DNA from 2 places in the Rhizobium sp. NLR22b genome. Region 2 is predicted to be linked to the other one. Evidence: predicted binding sites of a transcription regulator. Region 2 holds the regulator's gene; the other holds the start of a gene.
The links. The regulator PhoB, encoded in region 2, activates phosphate uptake and scavenging genes when phosphate is short. The targets are predictions, from matches to a motif close to TGTCATNNANCTGTCAT.
Positions count from the first base shown of each region.

Region 1: HJC00_RS17325 (DUF1045 domain-containing protein) is a predicted target of PhoB. The motif match lies at 3,238-3,254, and genes of this name have one in related genera.

Region 1 covers NZ_JABDWM010000010.1:50,013-56,056, forward strand. The annotation lists gene HJC00_RS17310 (response regulator) at 1-1,305, shown strand, start outside; gene mnmD (tRNA (5-methylaminomethyl-2-thiouridine)(34)-methyltransferase MnmD) at 1,310-2,038, opposite strand; gene HJC00_RS17320 (FAD-binding oxidoreductase) at 2,037-3,215, shown strand; gene HJC00_RS17325 (DUF1045 domain-containing protein) at 3,330-4,037, shown strand; gene puuE (allantoinase PuuE) at 4,151-5,074, shown strand; gene uraD (2-oxo-4-hydroxy-4-carboxy-5-ureidoimidazoline decarboxylase) at 5,074-5,574, shown strand; gene HJC00_RS17340 (DUF86 domain-containing protein) at 5,571-5,933, shown strand; gene HJC00_RS17345 (ureidoglycolate lyase) at 5,917-6,044, shown strand, end outside.
Region 2 covers NZ_JABDWM010000001.1:506,112-519,309, reverse strand. The annotation lists gene HJC00_RS02450 (hypothetical protein) at 1-124, opposite strand, end outside; tRNA gene HJC00_RS02445 (tRNA-Thr) at 328-403, opposite strand; gene HJC00_RS02440 (nitronate monooxygenase family protein) at 522-1,481, opposite strand; gene HJC00_RS02435 (regulator) at 1,765-2,964, shown strand; gene ppk2 (polyphosphate kinase 2) at 2,978-3,859, opposite strand; gene phoR (phosphate regulon sensor histidine kinase PhoR) at 4,097-5,317, shown strand; gene HJC00_RS02420 (substrate-binding domain-containing protein) at 5,664-6,698, shown strand; gene pstC (phosphate ABC transporter permease subunit PstC) at 6,866-8,347, shown strand; gene pstA (phosphate ABC transporter permease PstA) at 8,344-9,666, shown strand; gene pstB (phosphate ABC transporter ATP-binding protein PstB) at 9,682-10,497, shown strand; gene phoU (phosphate signaling complex protein PhoU) at 10,541-11,254, shown strand; gene phoB (phosphate regulon transcriptional regulator PhoB) at 11,415-12,098, shown strand; gene HJC00_RS02390 (GcrA family cell cycle regulator) at 12,392-12,925, opposite strand.

The DNA.
Region 1 (6,044 bases), on a different contig from region 2:
CCGGACCTGCCGGCCGCGGTGATCGGAGACGCCGGTCGTTTCCGCCAGATCGTCACCAATCTCGTCGGCAACGCCGTCAAGTTCACCGAGCGCGGCCATGTCTTCGTCGATGTCGGCTTCGAGACGATCGCTGGTGGGGAGATCATGGCGATCATCCGCATCGAGGATACCGGTATCGGCATTCCCCGAGAAAAGCTCGAAACGGTCTTCGACAAGTTTTCGCAGGTCGACACCTCGTCGACCCGCCGGCATGAGGGAACGGGGCTCGGCCTTGCGATCACTGCCGGCCTCGTCGATCTCTTCGGCGGCTATATCAATGTCGAGAGCGAATGGGGCAAGGGCTCTGTCTTCACCATCAATCTGCCTTTAGCGGTGGCGGCCGCCCGCCTCGAGCCGAAGCCGCTGCCGATCAATGTACAGGGCGCGCGCATCCTCGTCGTCGACGACAATGAGGTGAACCGCCGCATTCTCACCGAGCAGCTTTCGCTCTGGGGCTTCGACGGAGTGGCTGCCGAGGGTGGCGGCACCGGTCTGGCGATCCTCAAGGCAGCGGTCGATCTCGGTGTCACCGTGGACGCCGTCGTGCTCGACTATCACATGCCCGACATGAACGGCGCCGATGTCGCGCGCCGGCTGCGCGCCGATCCCCGCTTCGTCGAACTGCCGATCATCTTCCTGACGTCGATGGATATTTCCGGCACGGAAAAGGAATTCGCGGCGCTGAACGGCCATGCGCATCTGATGAAGCCGGCACGCGCCAACGTGCTGCGCAACACCGTCGTCGAAGTGGTGCGCGCCCGCCGCGTGAAGCAGGCTTCGGAAGCCGAGATCGCCCGCCTGCGGGTTGAGGCGGCCGTGCCGGCGCCCGCGCCTGCCCTGGTGCCGCAGAAGCGGACGGCCGAATTCGTCGACGTCCTCGTCGCCGAGGACAACGAGGTCAACCAGATCGTCTTCACCCAGATCCTGCAGTCGACGGGGCTTTCCTTCCTGGTCGTCAACAACGGGCAGGAGGCAGTTACCGCCTGGGAGAGCCACACGCCGCGCATCATCATGATGGACGTTTCGATGCCCGTCATGAACGGTCATGAGGCGACACGGACGATCCGCGAGAGGGAAAAGGGGCAGGGCCATCGGGTGCCGATCATCGGCGTCACCGCCCATGCGCTCGAAAGCGACCGCGAGGCCTGCCTCGATGCGGGCATGGACGACTACATGTCGAAGCCAATCAGCCCGGAACTGCTGGAGGAGAAGATCCGGCAATGGCTCGGCAAGGACGAGCTGCAGCCGGAGCGCACCAGCTACTGATCTTTTATTCGCTGAACGCCTTTATGCCGCAGAGCATTTCGCGCTTGCCGGCGAAGCCCTTGCGGCGTTCGACGGCAAAGCCGGCGGCGATGAGGTTGCGGCGCACGAAGCCGGCCGCGGCGTAAGTTGCGAAGGTGCCGTCGGCCACGGTCTTTTCGTTAACCTCACGCATCAGTTCCACCGACCACATGTCGCCGTTGCGCGAGGGGGCGAAGCCATCGAGATACCAGGCGTCGAAGCCGGGCTTTGCCGCCGCGACGCCGTCGAGCGCCGCGCCGCAGACGACGCTGAGCCGCGTCTGGGCATCGAGATCGAGCGAGACAGTGCGAACAGGCGTCTGCGGCCATGCCGCCGTCAGGGCTTCGCGCTCGGCATCGATTTCGCCCCAGTGCGAGAGCGCCCGGCCGATCTCTTCGCCGCGCATCGGGTGCAGTTCGAAGGAGATGAAATGCAGGTGCTGACCGTCTGCTCGGTGCAGTTTCCATTGCCGCCAGGTCTCGGCAAAGTTGAGCCCGGTGCCGAAGCCGAGTTCGCCGATCACAAATTCGGGCCGCCCACTCCAACGCTCCGGCAGGCCGTTGCCGGCCAGGAAGACGTGCCCGCATTCCAGCCGGCCATCGGTCTGGCAATAAAAATGATCGCCAAAGGCGGTGGAATAGGGCATATCGCCGTCGCGCCATTCGAGCGGCTGCGGCGCGCCCGCGCCAATCTTATCGGGGTTCACGTCTTTCATGGAAAAAGCCGATAGTCCTCAGCAAGCGCCCGGTCAATCTTCTTGCGATTTGCTGATCGTCGGCGGTGGCATCATGGGTCTCTGGGCTGCCGTCCATGCCGAACGCCGCGGCATGAGCACCCTCCTCGCCGACGCCGGCAGCTTGGGCGGAGGCGCGAGCGGCGGCCTGCTCGGCGCGCTGATGCCGCATATGCCGGACCAGTGGTCGGAGAAAAAGCAGTTCCAGTTCGACGCGTTGGTCTCGCTTGAAACCGAAATTGCCACGCTTGAGGCCGAAACCGGGCTTTCGGCTGGCTACAACAGGTCTGGGCGGCTGATCCCGCTGCCGAAGCCGCATCTCAAGCGCATCGCCCGCGGCCATTCCGGGAACGCCGAACGCCATTGGCGGGCAGGCGAACGCCACTTCCACTGGCATGTGCTCGACAGGGCGCCAGTCGGTGGTTGGCCCGACGCATCTGCCGGCGAAAGTGGCTTCGTGCATGATACGCTCGCCGCCCGTGTTGCGCCCCGCTCATTGATCTCAGCGCTCATCGCCTTGCTGCGGCGGGCAAAACACGTGCGTATCATGGAGCATGCGGCCGTTGCCGCCCTCGATCCCGATCGTGGCACCGCGGAAATTGGCGGCGAAACCATTGCCTTCAGCCGCTGCATCCTGGCTGCCGGCCATCAGTCCTTTCCGTTGCTGCAGGAGCTGACGCCGGGGGCGAAAAGGCCGCTCGGCCAGCCAGTGAAGGGGCAGGCGGCGCTGTTGAGGGCCGATGTCGACCCGGCGCTGCCGACGATCTTCCTCGATGGGCTCTACTTGGTGGCGCACGAAGGCGGGTATGCGGCAATCGGCAGCACCAGCGAGAACCGCTTTGACGATCCCGGCTCGACCGACGCGCAACTCGACGCGCTGATCGAGGCGGCGCGGGCGATCGCGCCGGCGCTCCGCAACGCCCCTGTCATCGAGCGCTGGGCAGGGCTTCGCCCGAAGGCCATCGACCGCGATCCGATGATCGGCCGCCATCCCGTCCATCCCCGATTGATCGCACTGACCGGCGGTTTCAAGGTCAGCTTCGGACTGGCGCATCGGCTGGCGGAAGCTGCGATTTGTATCGCCGGCGATACAGATTGTGAATTTTCGCTGCCGGAAAGCTTCGCGATATCAAGCCATATTGCTGTCGCTTCACGTTAAACGTGAATTAGATACAGCTGCGTTTCGTTATTCTGTCATGCAAATCACCTATCTGCTTGCGCATTGGAAGCGCCGGATCTTGCCGGCGCTCACTTCCTTGATGGAGGAAATTGCATGCGCTATGCCATTTGCTTCACGCCTCCGGCGAGCGACCCCCTGTCGCTCGTGGCCGCCAATTGGCTAGGCCGAAACGTGTTTTCGGGCGATATGGTGGAGCCTCCGGCCGTCCGCGGCCTCGGCATTCACGAGATCGCCTTTTATACCGCCGTGCCGCGACGCTATGGTTTTCACGGTGTTTTGAAGGCGCCTTTTCACCTGTCCGCCGGCACGTCGGAATCGCAACTCCTGCGCGATCTCATGCGTTTTGCCGGGACCTATGCCCCTTTCCAGATTCCCCGTCTGGAGATCGCCCGGCTCGGCAGTTTTTACAGCCTGATGCCGAGCGCTCCCTGTGAGCCGATCCAGTATCTGGCTTCGGCGATCGTCCAGGAGTTTGATCGTTTCCGGGCGCCGCTGAGTGAAGCCGACATCGAGCGAAGTGATCCCGACGGGTTGTCGGCGGCGCAATTTGCCAATCTGCATCGTTGGGGCAATCCCTATGTGATGGAGGAGTTCCGCTTCCATATGCCGGTGACGGGCCCCATCAATGCGATCGACATGCCCCGCATCGAGCCGGTGCTGCGAACGATCTTCGAGCCCGTCTTGAGGGAGCCGGTGATGGTTTCGAATGTGGCTTTGATGATCGAGGAAGGCACCGGCGGCCCCTTCCGCGTTCACTCGCTCCACCCGATGGGCAAGGTCAGCGCGCGCAGGATCGCCTGAGCCGATATCAAGCTAAGCCATTGTGAATGACAGAGAAATTTTGCTGCGCAGTTTCCGTCTCGACATTCCGGCTGCGGATGATACCGTTCCCCGTCTTTTCAGAAGGTGATTTGATGGTATCCGAGACCTACCCGCGCAATCTCGTCGGCTACGGGCGTCAGACGCCCGATCCGAAGTGGCCGGGCGACGCCCGCGTCGCCGTGCAGTTCGTCATCAATTACGAAGAGGGCGGCGAAAGCTGCATCCTCGAAGGCGATCCGGCTTCCGAAAACCTGCTGTCGGAGATCGTCGGCGCGGCCGCCTGGCCGGGGCAGCGCAATCTCAACATGGAATCGATCTACGAATATGGTTCGCGGGCAGGCTTCTGGCGGCTCTGGCGGATGTTAACCGGTCTCAAGGTGCAGGCGACCGTCTACGGCGTGACGCTGGCGATGGCCCGCAATCCCGAAGCCGTCGCGGCCATGAAAGAGGCCGGCTGGGAGATCGCCAGCCACGGTTATCGCTGGCTGGAATACAAGGATTTCCCCGAGGATCTGGAGCGCAAGCACATTCTCGAAGCCGTGCGCCTGCATACCGAAATTACCGGCGAGCGGCCCTTCGGGATGTACCAGGGAAAACCTTCCGACAACACGCTGCGACTGGTGCAGGAAGAGGGCGGTTTCCTCTATTCCTCCGATTCCTATGCTGATGACCTGCCTTACTGGGTGAAGGGCATCGACGGGAAGCCCTTCCTGATCATCCCCTATACGCTCGAAACCAATGACATGCGTTTTGCCACGCCGCAGGGTTTCAACGCCGGCGATCAGTTCTTCACCTATCTCAAGGATGCTTTCGATACGCTTTATGAGGAAGGGAAGGACGGCAGCCCGAAGATGATGTCGGTCGGCCTTCATTGTCGCCTCGTCGGGCGTCCGGGCCGGGCGGCCGCTCTGAGGCGCTTCATCGAATATGTGCTGAAACATGACAAGGTCTGGATCCCGCGCCGCATCGAGATCGCCGAGCACTGGCACAAGCATCATCAGCCGGATGCGCTTTAATGCTGTCGCGCGAGGATTTCGTTTCCCGCTTCGGCGGCGTCTTCGAGCATTCCCCTTTCATTGCTGAACGCGCCTATGACGCGGGCAGCCTAACGGAGCCGCTGACGGCATCAGCTGTGCACGCAGCGCTCACCGCCGTCTTCCGTGCGGCAAGCCGGGATGAGCGTCTCGGCATTCTGCGCGCCCATCCCGATCTTGCCGGGCGTCTGGCGATAGCAGGTGAACTCACGGAAGACAGCCGCAAGGAGCAGGCCGGCGCCGGTCTCGATCGGCTGAGCCCGGCCGAACATGCCCGCTTCACCGAACTTAATGCAGCCTATGTCGAAAAATTCGGCTTTCCCTTCATCATCGCCGTCAAAGGGCTCGACAAGGACGATATCCTTTCTGCCTTCGAAACGCGGATCGGCAATGACCTGGATGAGGAATTCGCGACCGCCACGACACAGGTCGAGCGGATCGCGCTGCTGCGCCTGACATCGATGTTGCCGGAGGGCGAATGAGCGAGCATCGTGCTATCGACTATCTCAATGAAATGCAGAAGGCGGCAGCCGAAGCGCTATACTTCGTGGGCGGAATGGATGAGGCGGCCTTCGCCGAGGACAATCTCACCTTCAAGGCGGTTGCCTTCTGCCACTTCACCATCGGCGCGGCTGCGTCCCGACTGCTCGTAACCCATCCGGAATTCGCAACCGAGCATCCCACTCTGCCGTGGACAAAAATCTGCGGAACGGGCAACCGTATCCTGGAAGACGTCTTCGCCCTCGATGCCTCCGACATCTGGGATGCAACCTATCGCACGCTGCCGGAACTTCTCGTCGAGATCGACGCCATTCGTCACTGGCATGCCGAAGGCGAGTGAACCATTGTCTGATTTTCTCGACATCCGCCCGCTTACCAGATCGGCCTTCGCCCCCTTCGGCGAAGTGATCGAAGCCGATCCAGCCTCGATGCGGCTCATCAACGGCGGCAC
Region 2 (13,198 bases):
CGGTCCCGGTCCTGCTGACCAGCGTTCCGTTCCATCCGCTACATGAGGCCAGAGGGAAATCCTTGGCTTGGGCGGGCGACATGGTAAGGGTGAAAAGTACGGTACTCAGAAGCGATATCCTCATAGATCCTCCTAATTGCTGGGCTGCTCGCGCTCGATCGACATCGGTCGCTCATGCGAGCGCAAGTGGCAGTCCGACCGTCTTGGGAGAAGAAGCCCACCACCTGCTGAAGCTTGCCTGGAGAGCGTCCAGGCGAAGCTGAAGGTGAACGCAGGTTATTAAAAGAGGCTTATAATGGAGACTGTTAGCATGCGGTGGAAGAAAAATGGTGCCGCTTACGTGACTCGAACACGTGACCCCATCATTACGAATGATGTGCTCTACCGACTGAGCTAAAGCGGCATTTGGCGGCCGAAGCGTGCGGCCTGCGATTTGCATGGCGCTGATACAGGCATTGTCTGAAGATTTCAAGCACCCTGTCATGCCTTTGGCAAAAAAGAGGGCGGGGTGTGGAAGATCCTCAGAGCGCCAGCCGGGCGCGGGCGGCCTTGTATTCAGCTTCCAGCCGGTCGACGAGATTTGCCACCGGCTCCACCGCCTTGACGGCGCCGATGCCCTGGCCGCTGCCCCATATGTCCTTCCAGGCCTTGGCGCCGCCGGTCGCCTGCTCGAAATCCATCTTCGAGGGGTCGGCGACGGGCAGGTTGTCGGGGTCCATGCCGGCGGCGATGATCGACGGTTTGAGATAGTTGCCGTGCACGCCGGTGAAATAGTTGGAGTAGACGATGTCGGCTGCCGCGCCGTCGACGATCGCCTGCTTGTAAGCCTCGCTAGCGCGCGCCTCTTGCGTTGCGATGAAGGGCGAGCCGATATAGGCCATGTCGGCGCCCATCGCTTCGGCGGCCAGGATCGCGCCGCCGGTCGCGATCGCGCCGGCAAGCAGCAGCGGCCCGTCGAACCACTCGCGGATTTCCTGGACAAGGGCGAAGGGCGACAGCGTGCCGGCATGGCCGCCGGCGCCTGATGCCACGGCGATCAGCCCGTCCGCACCCTTGCGGATCGCCGAATGGGCGTGGCGGTTGTTGATAATGTCGTGCAGCACGATGCCGCCATAGGAATGCACGGCGGCATTGACCTCGGGCACGGCGCCGAGCGAGGAGATCACGATCGGCACCTTGTATTTGACGCAGAGCGACAGGTCGTGCTCCAGCCGCTTGTTCGACATGTGGACGATCTGGTTGACGGCAAAGGGCGCGGCCGGCCGCTCCGGATGGGCGGCGTCGTGGCGGGCGAGTTCCTCGGTGATCTCGGCCAGCCATTCGTCGAGCTGGCTCTCCGGCCGGGCGTTCAGCGCCGGAAAGGCGCCGACGACGCCCGCCTTGCATTGCGCCAGGGTCAGCGCCGGATGCGAGATGATGAAGAGCGGCGAGCCGATCACCGGCAGTCTGAGTTTGTCCTTGAGGATGGGGGGCAGGGCCATGATTCACCGCGCATTGACGTTTACGAAAACGTCAATCTCATAACAGAGAAGAAAGGCTGATAAAAGAGCGGCCGCCACGCCTTCGTCGATTTCAGGCGGATATATCAGGCGCGCATAAAGAAGAGGGCAAGGCCCGGGAGCCGCGAAAGCTGGCGATATCGCCGCCGATCAGCGGCCGGCGGGGCTGCAAGGCTTGCGGTTTGCCGCGCTTGCCGCTACCGAATTTTGATAGAGAACGGCAGGGACGGCAGTCCGATGCCGGGTTCGAAGTGAAGGACTTGACGTGAGCGGATTAGAAACGGCCATCAGAACAGCGCTCGAAAATGCCGATCGCGACAATCCGGAGGTTCGAGCGAGGATCTACCAGTCGGCCCGCCAGGCGTTGGAAGCCGGCCTGCGCAAGCAGGATATCACCGATGCCGATGCCGTCGCCCATCATCGCCATCGCCTGGAAACCACCATCCACGCCATCGAAAGCGAGGAGCGCGACCGTCTTCACCCGCGTCAACGGCCGCCTGAAGTGCCGGTGCCACCGGTCGTCGACATGCCGGCGCCGCCGGCTCATCGAGGGGATGTGGCCGATATCGACAGCCTGATCGACAGCCCGGTGGCGGCGGGCGAGACCCGTGGCCCGGACGTGATCATGCACCGCGGCGACGAGTCGCGCCTTGACGACGTGCATGCGAGCACCGCCGATCATCTCTCCGCCGCCCCGCTCGGCGAGGAGCGGCTGCAGCGCGGCCAGCGCGCCGCCAACATGGATTTCCGTCCGGAGCGGGCGGCCGGCCGCCGCAAACCGCGCAAGTTCTTTTCGAGGCTTCTCGTCTGGTGTGTGCTGCTCGCCTTCATCGGCATCGGCGCCTGGTGGGCCTATACGTCGGGCCTGCTCCTGACGGCGGCCGAGCGCGACACCAGCGTCGCCAATCCGCCGGCCAGCACCCAGCCGGAGGATTTCACCGGCAATGACGACAGCGCCGGCAATGCCGCCAGCCACACCGATCAGCCGGTGACCATCGATCCGCAGAACAGTTTTTCGGCCGATTGGATCCCGGTGTTCAAGCCCGACGAGGCCGACAAGATCACAAGCGGCCCGCGGGCGCGCACCGAAAACATCACCGAGAATGACGGCCCGGCAGTGCGGCTGATTTCCGAAAGCGGTGCGGCTGACGGCAATATCTCGGTCAGTGTTCCCGCCTCGGCGCTGCAGCAGCTTGCCGGCAAATCCTCGACCATCGCGCTGACGCTGCAATCGACCACCGACGAGCCGACGCAGGTTACGGTCGAATGCAATTTCCAATCGCTCGGCAACTGCGCCCGCCATCGCTTCAGCGTCACCCGCGAAAAGTCGGATGCGCTGCTGCAGGTGAGATTCGACCGCTCGCTGGCGCCGAATTCGCCCGGCACGCTTGTCATCAACAGCGATCTCGACGGCAAGGCGCGCGGCATCAACCTGTTCGCAATCCGCATCCTGCCGGGGCAGTGAGGCGGCAACTGACCTATTTCAGGAAGCCGGGCCCCGAGCCGATGATCTGCTCGTCGCGCTCGCCGAGCGCCGCTTTGTCCTTGCCGTCATAGTCCATCCTGTGGAGCATGTGCCGGATAAGCTGCAGATGCGCACGCCGCTTATCATTGGCGCGGATGACGGTCCATGGCGCGAATTCCGTATGGGTTTCCTTCAGCATGCGGTCGCGCTTTTCGCTGTAATCGCCCCATTTGGTCAGGGCCGCGATATCCATCGATGAAAGCTTCCAGACTTTCAGCGGATCGTGCCTGCGATCGTGGAAACGCTTGAGCTGCATCTCGCGGCCGATATCGAGATAGAATTTGAAGAAGAAGATGCCCTCATGGGCAATGATCTTTTCGAGCTGCGGCGCCTGGTTGAGGAAAGCTTCATATTGCTGCGGCGTGCAGAAGCCCATGACCGGTTCGACGCCGGCGCGGTTGTACCAGGAGCGGTCGAACAGCACGAATTCGCCTGCGGTCGGGAACTGCGCGACATAACGCTGGAAATACCATTGCCCCTGCTCGCGCTCGGTTGGCTTGGCGAGCGCGACGGCGCGCGCAAGGCGCGGGTTCATATGCGCCGAGGAGGCCGAAATGGCGCCGCCCTTACCGGCCGCGTCGCGCCCCTCGAACAGCGCCATCACCCGCTTGCCGGTCGCCTGCAGCCAGAACTGCACCTTGACGAGTTCCACCTGCAGCTTTGTAAGCTGCTCCAGATAGTCCTCCTCGTTGAGCTTCTTCTTATAGGGAAACCCGCCGGACTCCAGCGCGTGTTCCTCCACCCAGTCCGGCAGGACCGGATCGTCGACGTCGAAGACGCACTTCCTGCCGTGGATATCAAGCTCCACGGCCCTGCTTCCGACAGTCTCGCTCATATGCCCCTCCTGGGCTGGTGTCCTCTTGCCGTAGGCGAACATATTTGCCGTTGAAAATCAAATCTTTCGCTTTTGGCCGGTGATTTTTCCCGCGTTTGCCCGGCAGTCTTTCGCTTGAGCGGCGCCAGCCGAAAACTTCTGTCATGAATTGCCGCTATCAGGCAGAGTTCAATATAAAGAAACGAATCGACGCCCGAGGCCCAGTTGCAAGACGAAACCCCCTGGAGAAAAAGCCTGCTGGCGCGCATCCGGCGCGAACGGCCGGTGCTGCTCGCGGCCATCCTCAGCGCGCTCGCCGCCCTTGCCGCCGGGATGAACAAATGGGTCGTGCTCGTTCTCCTGCTCGTCATGATCTTGACCGCGCTGTTCAACGAGGCGCCAGTCCTCAAGGCGGAACCCATCGAGCCGATGGAGGCGGAGCCGCAAGCGCCGCCAAGCCGCCTGCCTGATGTTGCCGCCACGCTTGCCGGGCTCGATATTCCCGCCATGGTGCTGTCGCACGACGCCTCGGTGCTGTTCCAGAACCGCGCCGCCGAAAAGGCCTTCGGCGAGGTGGCGCTCGGCGCCCATATATCGGCCCGGCTGCGCTCGCCCGGCGTGCTCGACATGGTGCGCGAAACCATCGCCACCAATGCGCCGAACCAGATCGAGCATGCCGAGCGGCTGCCGTCCGAGCGCGTCTATATCGTCCGCAGCGCGCCCGTCGAGTTCCAGGCCGACGGAGAGCGGGAGCGGTTTTTCATCCTGTCCTTCCGCGATATATCGGAGGTCCGCCGCATCGACCGCATGCGATCGGATTTCGTCGCCAATGCCAGCCACGAGCTGCGCACGCCGCTTGCCTCGCTGCGCGGCTTCATCGAGACGATCCAGGGCCCGGCGAAGAACGACCAGAAGGCGCAGGCGCAGTTTCTGGGCATTATGCTCGATCAGACCACCCGCATGAGCCGACTGGTCGATGACCTGCTGTCGCTCTCCCGCCTGGAGCTGAAATCGCACCTCGCGCCGGATGAGAAGGTCGACCTGGTGCCGCTGCTCGGCCATGTCCGCGACTCGCTGGTGCCGCTCGCCAGGGATGTCGGCGTCGAGATCGACCTGCATCTGCCCGACGGCAAGGTGGAAGTGCTGGGAGACCGTGACGAGCTTGTCCAGGTCTTCGAGAACCTGATGGAGAATGCCTGCAAATATGGCCAGGAAGGCAAGATCGTCGATGTCTGGCTGAAGAACGGCGCCGGTGGCCCCGTGGAGGTCAGCATCGTCGACAAGGGGCCGGGCATCCCGGCCGAGCACGTGCCGCGTCTGACGGAACGCTTCTATCGCGTCAGCATCGAGGACAGCCGCTCGAAGAAAGGCACCGGCCTTGGCCTTGCCATCGTCAAACATATCCTCACCCGCCACCGCGCCCGGCTGATCGTCAAGTCCGAGGTTGGCAAAGGCACCGATTTTACGGTGCGCTTCTAAGGCGCAATCTCTCGTGGTCCCCTCTCCCCGCAATGACGGGAGAGGGGACGTGCCCTGTCGAGGGTGGGACGGAGACAGGATGCCTTTCCGCAACCGCCGGATCACGTGTTGTAAACTTACAATGCATGGTCGAACCGCGATCCAAACTTTGCCATCCGTCGACACGTTCAGGCGGGATCCATAAATTTTATCGTTGTAAAACAGCGACTTAACCTGTCACAAATGTTTCACGGGTTTGACATAAAAGGACGGTGCTTACAGCGTTAAGAGAGTCCCGCCGATGAAAAAAGGCACTGCGAGGGCCTCTCAGGCCGCACTCACACAAGCCCAATGCGGGAGATTTCTAATGAACACCTTCAAGCTCACCGTTGCCGCGCTCGCTGCAACTGCCGCCTTCGCTGGCGCAGCCGTCGCTCGCGACCAGATCCAGATCGCTGGTTCGTCCACCGTCCTGCCTTACGCCAAGATCGTTGCCGAATCCTTCGGCGAGACCTTCACCAACTTCAAGACGCCGGTCGTCGAATCCGGCGGCACGGGCGCTGGCCTGAAGGAATTCTGCAAGGGCGTCGGCGAAGACACCATCGACATCGCCAACGCTTCGCGTCCGATCAACAAGAACGAGGCCGAAGCCTGCAAGGCCGCCGGCGTAACCGACATCCAGGAAGTCAAGATCGGTTATGACGGCATCGTCTTCGCAACCGACTCGTCCAACCCTGATGTCGCTTACGTTCCGGCCGACATCTACAAGGCACTCGCTGCCCAGGTCGTCGTCGACGGCAAGCTCGTCGCCAACCCCTACAAGAAGTGGTCGGAAGTCAATCCGAAGCTCCCGGCCGTTGACATCGCCGCCTATATCCCGGGCGAAAAGCACGGCACGCGCGAAGTCTTCGAACAGAACGTTCTTGCCGCCGGCTGCAAGGCTTCGGGCGCTCTCGACGTCATCGCCAAGGAAATCTCCGACAAGGCCGCCCAGACCAAGGCTTGCGTCGCGGTCCGCAAGGACGGCGCTGCGGTCGACATCGACGGCGACTATCCGGAAACCCTCGCACGCATCGCGGCCAACAAGACCGGCGTCGGCGTATTCGGCCTTTCCTTCTATGAAAACAACGCCGACAAGCTGAAGGTCGCCAGCGTGAACGGTATCGTTCCGTCCACCGAAACGATCGCCAACGGCACCTACCCGGTTTCCCGCCCGCTGTTCTTCTATGTCAAGAAGGCACATCTCGGCGCCGTTCCGGGCCTGAAGGAATACGTCAGCTTCTTCGTATCCGACCAGATGATCGGCCCTGACGGCCCGCTGGCTGAATACGGCCTCGTTGCCGCTCCGGATGCCGAGCGCGACGCGATCCGCAAGGACGTCGAAGCTGGTAAGTCCATGTAATGACTTTGCCGGCGCGGTGCTTCAAAGCCCGCGCCGGCATCGTTTATGGCCCTGTGTCCCGGTCTTTCCGCGGCAGGGTTGAATTCCTTCTCCATGATTGGAAGCCGAAGGCAGGCTGATGAAGCCGCCCGCGCTTTTTGGGGGCCACGGGCCTGGGGACGTAACGAATGAGCACATCCGTCATACTTCTGTGCCTTGTGGCGATCGGCGCCGTCGCCTATCTGGTCGCGCGCGGCCGTGCCGCAGCCCTTGCCGGAGGCAGGTCCTCCGCACTGCATTCCCGGCCGGCCTATTACGGCGCCTATGCCGCGATCTGGACGGTTCTTCCCGCCCTCGTCGTCCTCTGCGTCTGGCTCTCCGTCAGCCCCGGCGTCATCCAGTCCTCGGTGCGCGGCACTTTCCCTGCCGAGGTCAAGGCGCAGGCCGCGGTCGAACAGGATCTGAGCTATTCGATGGTGGCGACGGTCGCGCGCGGCCTGACGATGCTGACATCGGACGAAGCCGCCGCGGTGGCAAACGATCCGGCCGCCCTGCAGGCCAAGCTCAGCGAAAAGGGCGTGCCGCTCGCCGGCCAGCCGCAGCCATACATGGTCGAGGCCGCCAAGACGCTCAATTCCATGAGCATGACGAGCCGCCTCGCCATGACCGCGATCGTCTTCATTCTGGCCGTTGCCGGCGCCTTTTATGCGCTGCGCGCCATCGCGCCGCGCTTCCGCGCCCGCAACCGCGTCGAGCGCGTCATGCTCTGGGGCCTGCTGCTCGCCTCCTCGATCGCCATCCTGACGACGGTCGGCATCGTGCTGTCGATGCTGTCGGAAGCGGTTCGCTTCTTTGCCGTCGTTCCCGCCGGCGATTTCTTTTTCGGCACTGTCTGGGATCCGCGCTTTGCCGGCGCCGGCAGCTCGTCCTTCGGCCAGTTCGGCCTGATCCCGCTCCTGCTCGGCACGCTTTATATCGGCCTGGTCGCCATGCTGGTAGCCGTGCCGGTCGGTCTCTTCGCCGCCATCTACATGGCCGAATACGCCTCGCCGAAGGTGCGCGGCGTCTCCAAGCCGCTGCTCGAAGTGCTCGCCGGCATCCCGACGATTGTCTACGGCTTCTTCGCCCTCGTCACCGTCGGCCCCTTCCTGCGCGATTTCTCCGCGCAGATCAGCGGCCTGCTCTCCGGCAACTATTCGAACTTCATCCAGGCGCAGAGCGTTCTGACCGCCGGTATCGTCATGGGCATCATGCTGATCCCCTACGTTTCCTCGCTGTCGGACGACATCATCACCGCCGTACCGCGGGCGCTGCGCGACGGTTCGCTCGGTCTCGGCGCCACACGCTCCGAAACCATCAAGAAGGTGGTCCTGCCGGCGGCACTTCCCGGCATCGTCGGCGCGCTGCTGATGACCGCCTCGCGCGCCATCGGCGAAACCATGATCGTCGTGCTGGCCGCAGGTGTTGCCGCCCGCATTCAGATCAACCCCTTCGAGCCGATGACCACGGTGACCGTCAAGATCGTCAATCAGCTGACAGGCGACCTTGAGTTCACCTCGCCGCAGACGCTGGTCGCCTTTGCGCTTGGCATCACGCTTTTCTGCATCACGCTTTGCCTCAACATCTATGCGCTCTACATCGTGCGCAAATATCGGGAGCAGTACGAATGACGAATATTGTTTCTCCCGCCGTCGGTGTCACCGTTTCCAAGGCGCCTGCCCGCCGTGACATCGGCATCAAGCGCCGCTATGCCGCCGAGCGCCGGTTCCAGGCCTACGGCATCGCCGCCATCGCCTTCGGCCTCATCTTTCTCTTCGTCCTGCTGTGGACGGTGATCGGCAAAGGCTACACCGCCTTCCAGCAGACGACGATCACCCTGCCGATCGAATTCGCCGAAAAGACGATCGATCCGAACGGCAAGCGGGCGACCGATCCTTCGGTGCTGATCGCCGCCAACTATCCGGTTCTGCTGCGCGACGCGATCGTCAAGCAGCTGAACATCAATGCATCGAGCCGTCCGGATGTGCGCGATGCAACCGCCATGCTCTCCAAGAGCGCGCCGATCCAGCTGCGCGATCTGGTCGTCGCCGATCCCTCGATCATCGGCAAGACGGTCAATGTCACCCTGCTCGCCGATGCCAATATTGACAGTGCCAACAAGGGCCAGATCGATCTTTCCGTCGATGAGAAGAACCGCAAGGTCAACGACAAGCAGGTCAACTGGATGAACCAGATGAAGGCGGGCGGCGTTCTCCAGAAGCAATTCAACAGCGGCCTCTTCGTCAACGGCAATTCCAGCCGCCCGGAGGCCGCCGGCCTCGGCGTTGCCCTCATCGGCTCGCTTTACTTGATGCTGATCGTGCTCGTTCTGTCGCTGCCGATCGGCGTCGCCGCCTCGATCTATCTCGAGGAGTTTGCGCCGAAGAACAGGCTGACGGACCTGATCGAGGTCAACATCAACAATCTCGCCGCCGTCCCGTCGATCGTCTACGGTCTGCTCGGCCTTTCCGTCTTCATCAACTTCATCGGCCTGCCGCGCTCGGCTTCGCTGGTCGGTGGCCTGGTGCTGACGCTGATGACCCTGCCGACGATCATCATCGCCACCCGCGCGGCTCTGCGCGCCGTGCCGCCTTCGATCCGCGCCGCAGCGCTCGGCCTCGGCGCCTCGAAGATGCAGATGGTGTTCCACCATGTCCTGCCGCTTGCCATGCCCGGCATCCTCACCGGCACGATCATCGGCCTGGCGCACGCGCTTGGCGAAACCGCGCCGCTGCTCTTGATCGGCATGGTCGCCTTCGTCGCCAATGCGCCCACGACACCGCTCGAGCCCTCGACGGCCTTGCCCGTGCAGGTCTATATGTGGGCGAACGAGGCCGAACGTGCCTTCGTGGAGCGTACTTCGGGTGCCATCATCGTCCTGCTCCTGTTCCTGATCGTCATGAACATGGGCGCCATCCTCTTGCGTCGTCGCTTCGAGCGCCGCTGGTAAACGGAGTTAAACATCATGAACATGCTGACGGAAGCTGCAGTTGAAAAGGCGCTGGATCAGAAGATGAGCAACGTCCCGTATAAAATGATCGGACAGGATGTCTCCGTATATTACGGCGAGAAGCGCGCGCTTTTCGACGTGAACCTGAACATCCGCGAAAACACCGTAACCGCCCTGATCGGCCCCTCGGGCTGCGGCAAGTCGACCTTCCTGCGAAGCCTCAACCGCATGAACGACACGATCGAAGGCTGCCGCGTCACCGGCAAGATCACGCTCGACAGCGACGACATCTATGATCCGGATATCGACGTGGTCGAACTTCGCGCCCGCGTCGGCATGGTTTTCCAGAAGCCGAACCCGTTCCCGAAGTCGATCTACGAAAACGTCTCCTACGGCCCGCGCATCCACGGTCTCGCCAAGTCGAAGGCCGATCTCGACCAGATCGTCGAGAGCAGCCTGCAGCGCGCCGGCCTGTGGAACGAGGTCAAGGACCGCGTGCACGAATCCGGCACCGGCCTCTCCGGCGGTCAGCAGCAGCGCCTGTGCATTGCCCGCGCCGTCGCCGTCAGCCCGGAGGTCATCCTGATGGACGAACCCTGCTCGGCCCTTGATCCGATTGCCACCGCCAAGGTCGAGGAGCTGATCCACGAGTTGCGCGAGAACTACACGATCGTCATCGTCACCCACTCCATGCAGCAGGCCGCGCGTGTTTCGCAGCGCACCGCCATGTTCCACCTCGGCAACCTCGTCGAGGAGAACGACACCGACAAGATGTTCACCAACCCCGACGATCCACGCACCCAGGATTACATCATGGGTCGCTTCGGCTGATCCCGGCGACACGAAGCTTTCCGTTATTCGAGGACAAAGCCCCATGGCATCGACACATATTTATTCCGCCTATGATGATGATCTGAAGTTCCTCTCCAGGCGGATTTCCGAAATGGGCGGCCTGGCCGAACAGATGGTCGCGGAATCCGTCCGGGCGCTGGTCAACGGCGATACGGCGCTGGCGCAAAAGGTCATTTCCGACGATGTGATCCTCGATCACACCGAACGCGAGATTGGCGACAAGGCGATCGTCACCATCGCCCGCCGTCAGCCGATGGCCTCGGACCTGCGCGAGATCATGGGTTCGATCCGCATCGCCGCCGATCTCGAACGCGTCGGCGACCTCGGCAAGAACACCGCCAAGCGCGTCATCGCCGTGCAGAGCACAGGCGTGCCGCGCAAGCTCGCCCGCGGCCTCGAGCACCTCTCTGAGCTGGCGCTCGTCCAGCTCAAGGAAGTGCTCGACGTCTATACGACACGCGCCGCCGACAAGGCGACCGCCATCCGCGAACGCGACAACGAGATCGACGCGATGTACACCTCGCTGTTCCGCGAGCTCTTGACCTACATGATGGAAGATCCGCGCAACATCACGAGCTGCACGCATCTGCTCTTTTGCGCCAAGAACATCGAGCGCATCGGCGACCATGCCACCAACATCGCCGAGACGATTTACTACATGGCGACGGGCGCCCAGCCGGAAGGCGATCGTCCGAAGGATGACAGTGCCAACACTGTCGGCGCCGCGACGGAATAATTGTTCCGAACGAGCCGCCCGGGCCAGCCGCCCGGACCAGTCACTTGCGTGCGCGCCCGTTCGGGGCGCGCAAAGAGGTCGCAGCCAATTTCTGAATTTGCGCAGGACGCCTGCTTAAATCGTCCCGGTTTAAGGCTTGTGCGCGAGGAGACGGACACGCATGATCCCGAGAGTCGCAGTTGTTGAAGACGAGGAAGCGCTGAGCGTGCTTCTTCGCTATAATCTTGAGGCGGAAGGCTTTGAGGTCGATACCATCCTGCGCGGCGACGAGGCCGAGATCAGGCTTCAGGAGCGCACGCCCGACCTTCTCATCCTCGACTGGATGCTGCCCGGCGTCTCCGGCATCGAACTCTGCCGGCGCCTGCGCATGCGGCCGGAAACCGAGCGGCTGCCGATCATCATGCTGACGGCGCGCGGCGAGGAGAGCGAGCGTGTGCGCGGACTGTCCACCGGCGCCGACGATTACGTCGTCAAGCCCTTCTCGACCCCCGAGCTCGTCGCCCGCGTCAAGGCGATGCTGCGTCGGGCCCGTCCCGAGGTGCTGTCCTCGGTGCTGAAATGCGGCGATATCGAGCTCGACCGCGAAACCCATCGTGTCCACCGCAAGAGCCGCGAAGTCCGCCTCGGCCCGACCGAATTCCGGCTGCTGGAATTCCTGATGTCGTCGCCGGGCCGGGTCTTTTCCCGTTCGCAGCTGCTGGACGGCGTCTGGGGCCACGACATCTATGTCGACGAACGCACCGTCGACGTCCATGTCGGCCGCCTGCGCAAGGCGCTGAATTTCTCCAACATGCAGGACGTCATCCGCACCGTCCGCGGCGCCGGTTATTCGATGGAGGCCTGAAGGCTGAGGGAGTGTGGGGTTGGCGTTCCCGCCAAACGCACGGCAGTACGGCTTGTGAGGCCCGCCTTGTCGTCCATCGTCGCCGCTGCGGAGCCAGCGTCGTTGCGCCGGCGAGGCTTATGCGTCTCGGCACCACCTTTCCATCGCGCCTGCAAAGCCGACTTGTCCCGGCGCCACCTCTCCTCCGTCAAGCCCTGGCATGACGGAGTGTGGGGGTTGCTAAACGCAAAGGTCACTTCCCACTCGAATAAGAAACGGCGGCCCGTTTTTTATGTCTGGCTATACCGGTCCGCTCAGCTGACCCGCGCCGCCGCCCGGCGGCGTTCGTTGATCGGCTGATAGGCAAGCTTCTGATGATAGCTGCAATAGGGCGAATTGTCCGGGGATTCGCAGCCGCAGAAATGGAAATCTTCCTTGAGCGGATCGCCGACCGGCCACTTGCAGGTGCGTTCGGTGAGCTCCGTCAGGCCGAGGCGGCGGGAAATCGGCACCACCACGTTGCCCTTCGGCACATATTCCATTTCCTCGACTGTATCGATCTCGATCTCTTCCTTCAGCAGGGTTGCGCCCTGCTGGCGGGTCACGGTGCGGGTGGCGATCCGGGAGGCGTAGTTCGGCGCGCGCGGCGCGGATGTCTGGCGCTTCGGCGTGCGCGCCGCGGTGGCCGTGCCGCCGGCCTTGGCGCGGCCGGGAAGGCTGAGCCTGTGCACCTTGCCGATAACGGCGTTTCGGCTGACCCCGCCAAGCTGCGCAGCAATCTGGCTGGCGCTCAGTCCTTCGGCCCAAAGCTTCTTGAGTTTCTCGACCCGCTCGTCTGTCCAGTTCATGCCCTGTCTCCACCTTTTGCGTTGGTGATGGCAGAATCCCTCACCGTTGTCCCGGAAGCCTCCGAAACAAGAAACGCTTGATCAATTTTGGTGACTAGTTCCGCCGCATGCAGTCTAGTAATTGAACTTTAACCTAGTGTGAGGCTGACTCCGTGACAAGAGTCGCGGGAATCCGGATGAATCGAATTTCAAGTTTTTCCCCAACTTGCTGCCTCTGCGTGTCATTTCTGCAATAATGCCTGTTGAAGGCCGAAAGTGCCCCTGTACAAGCTT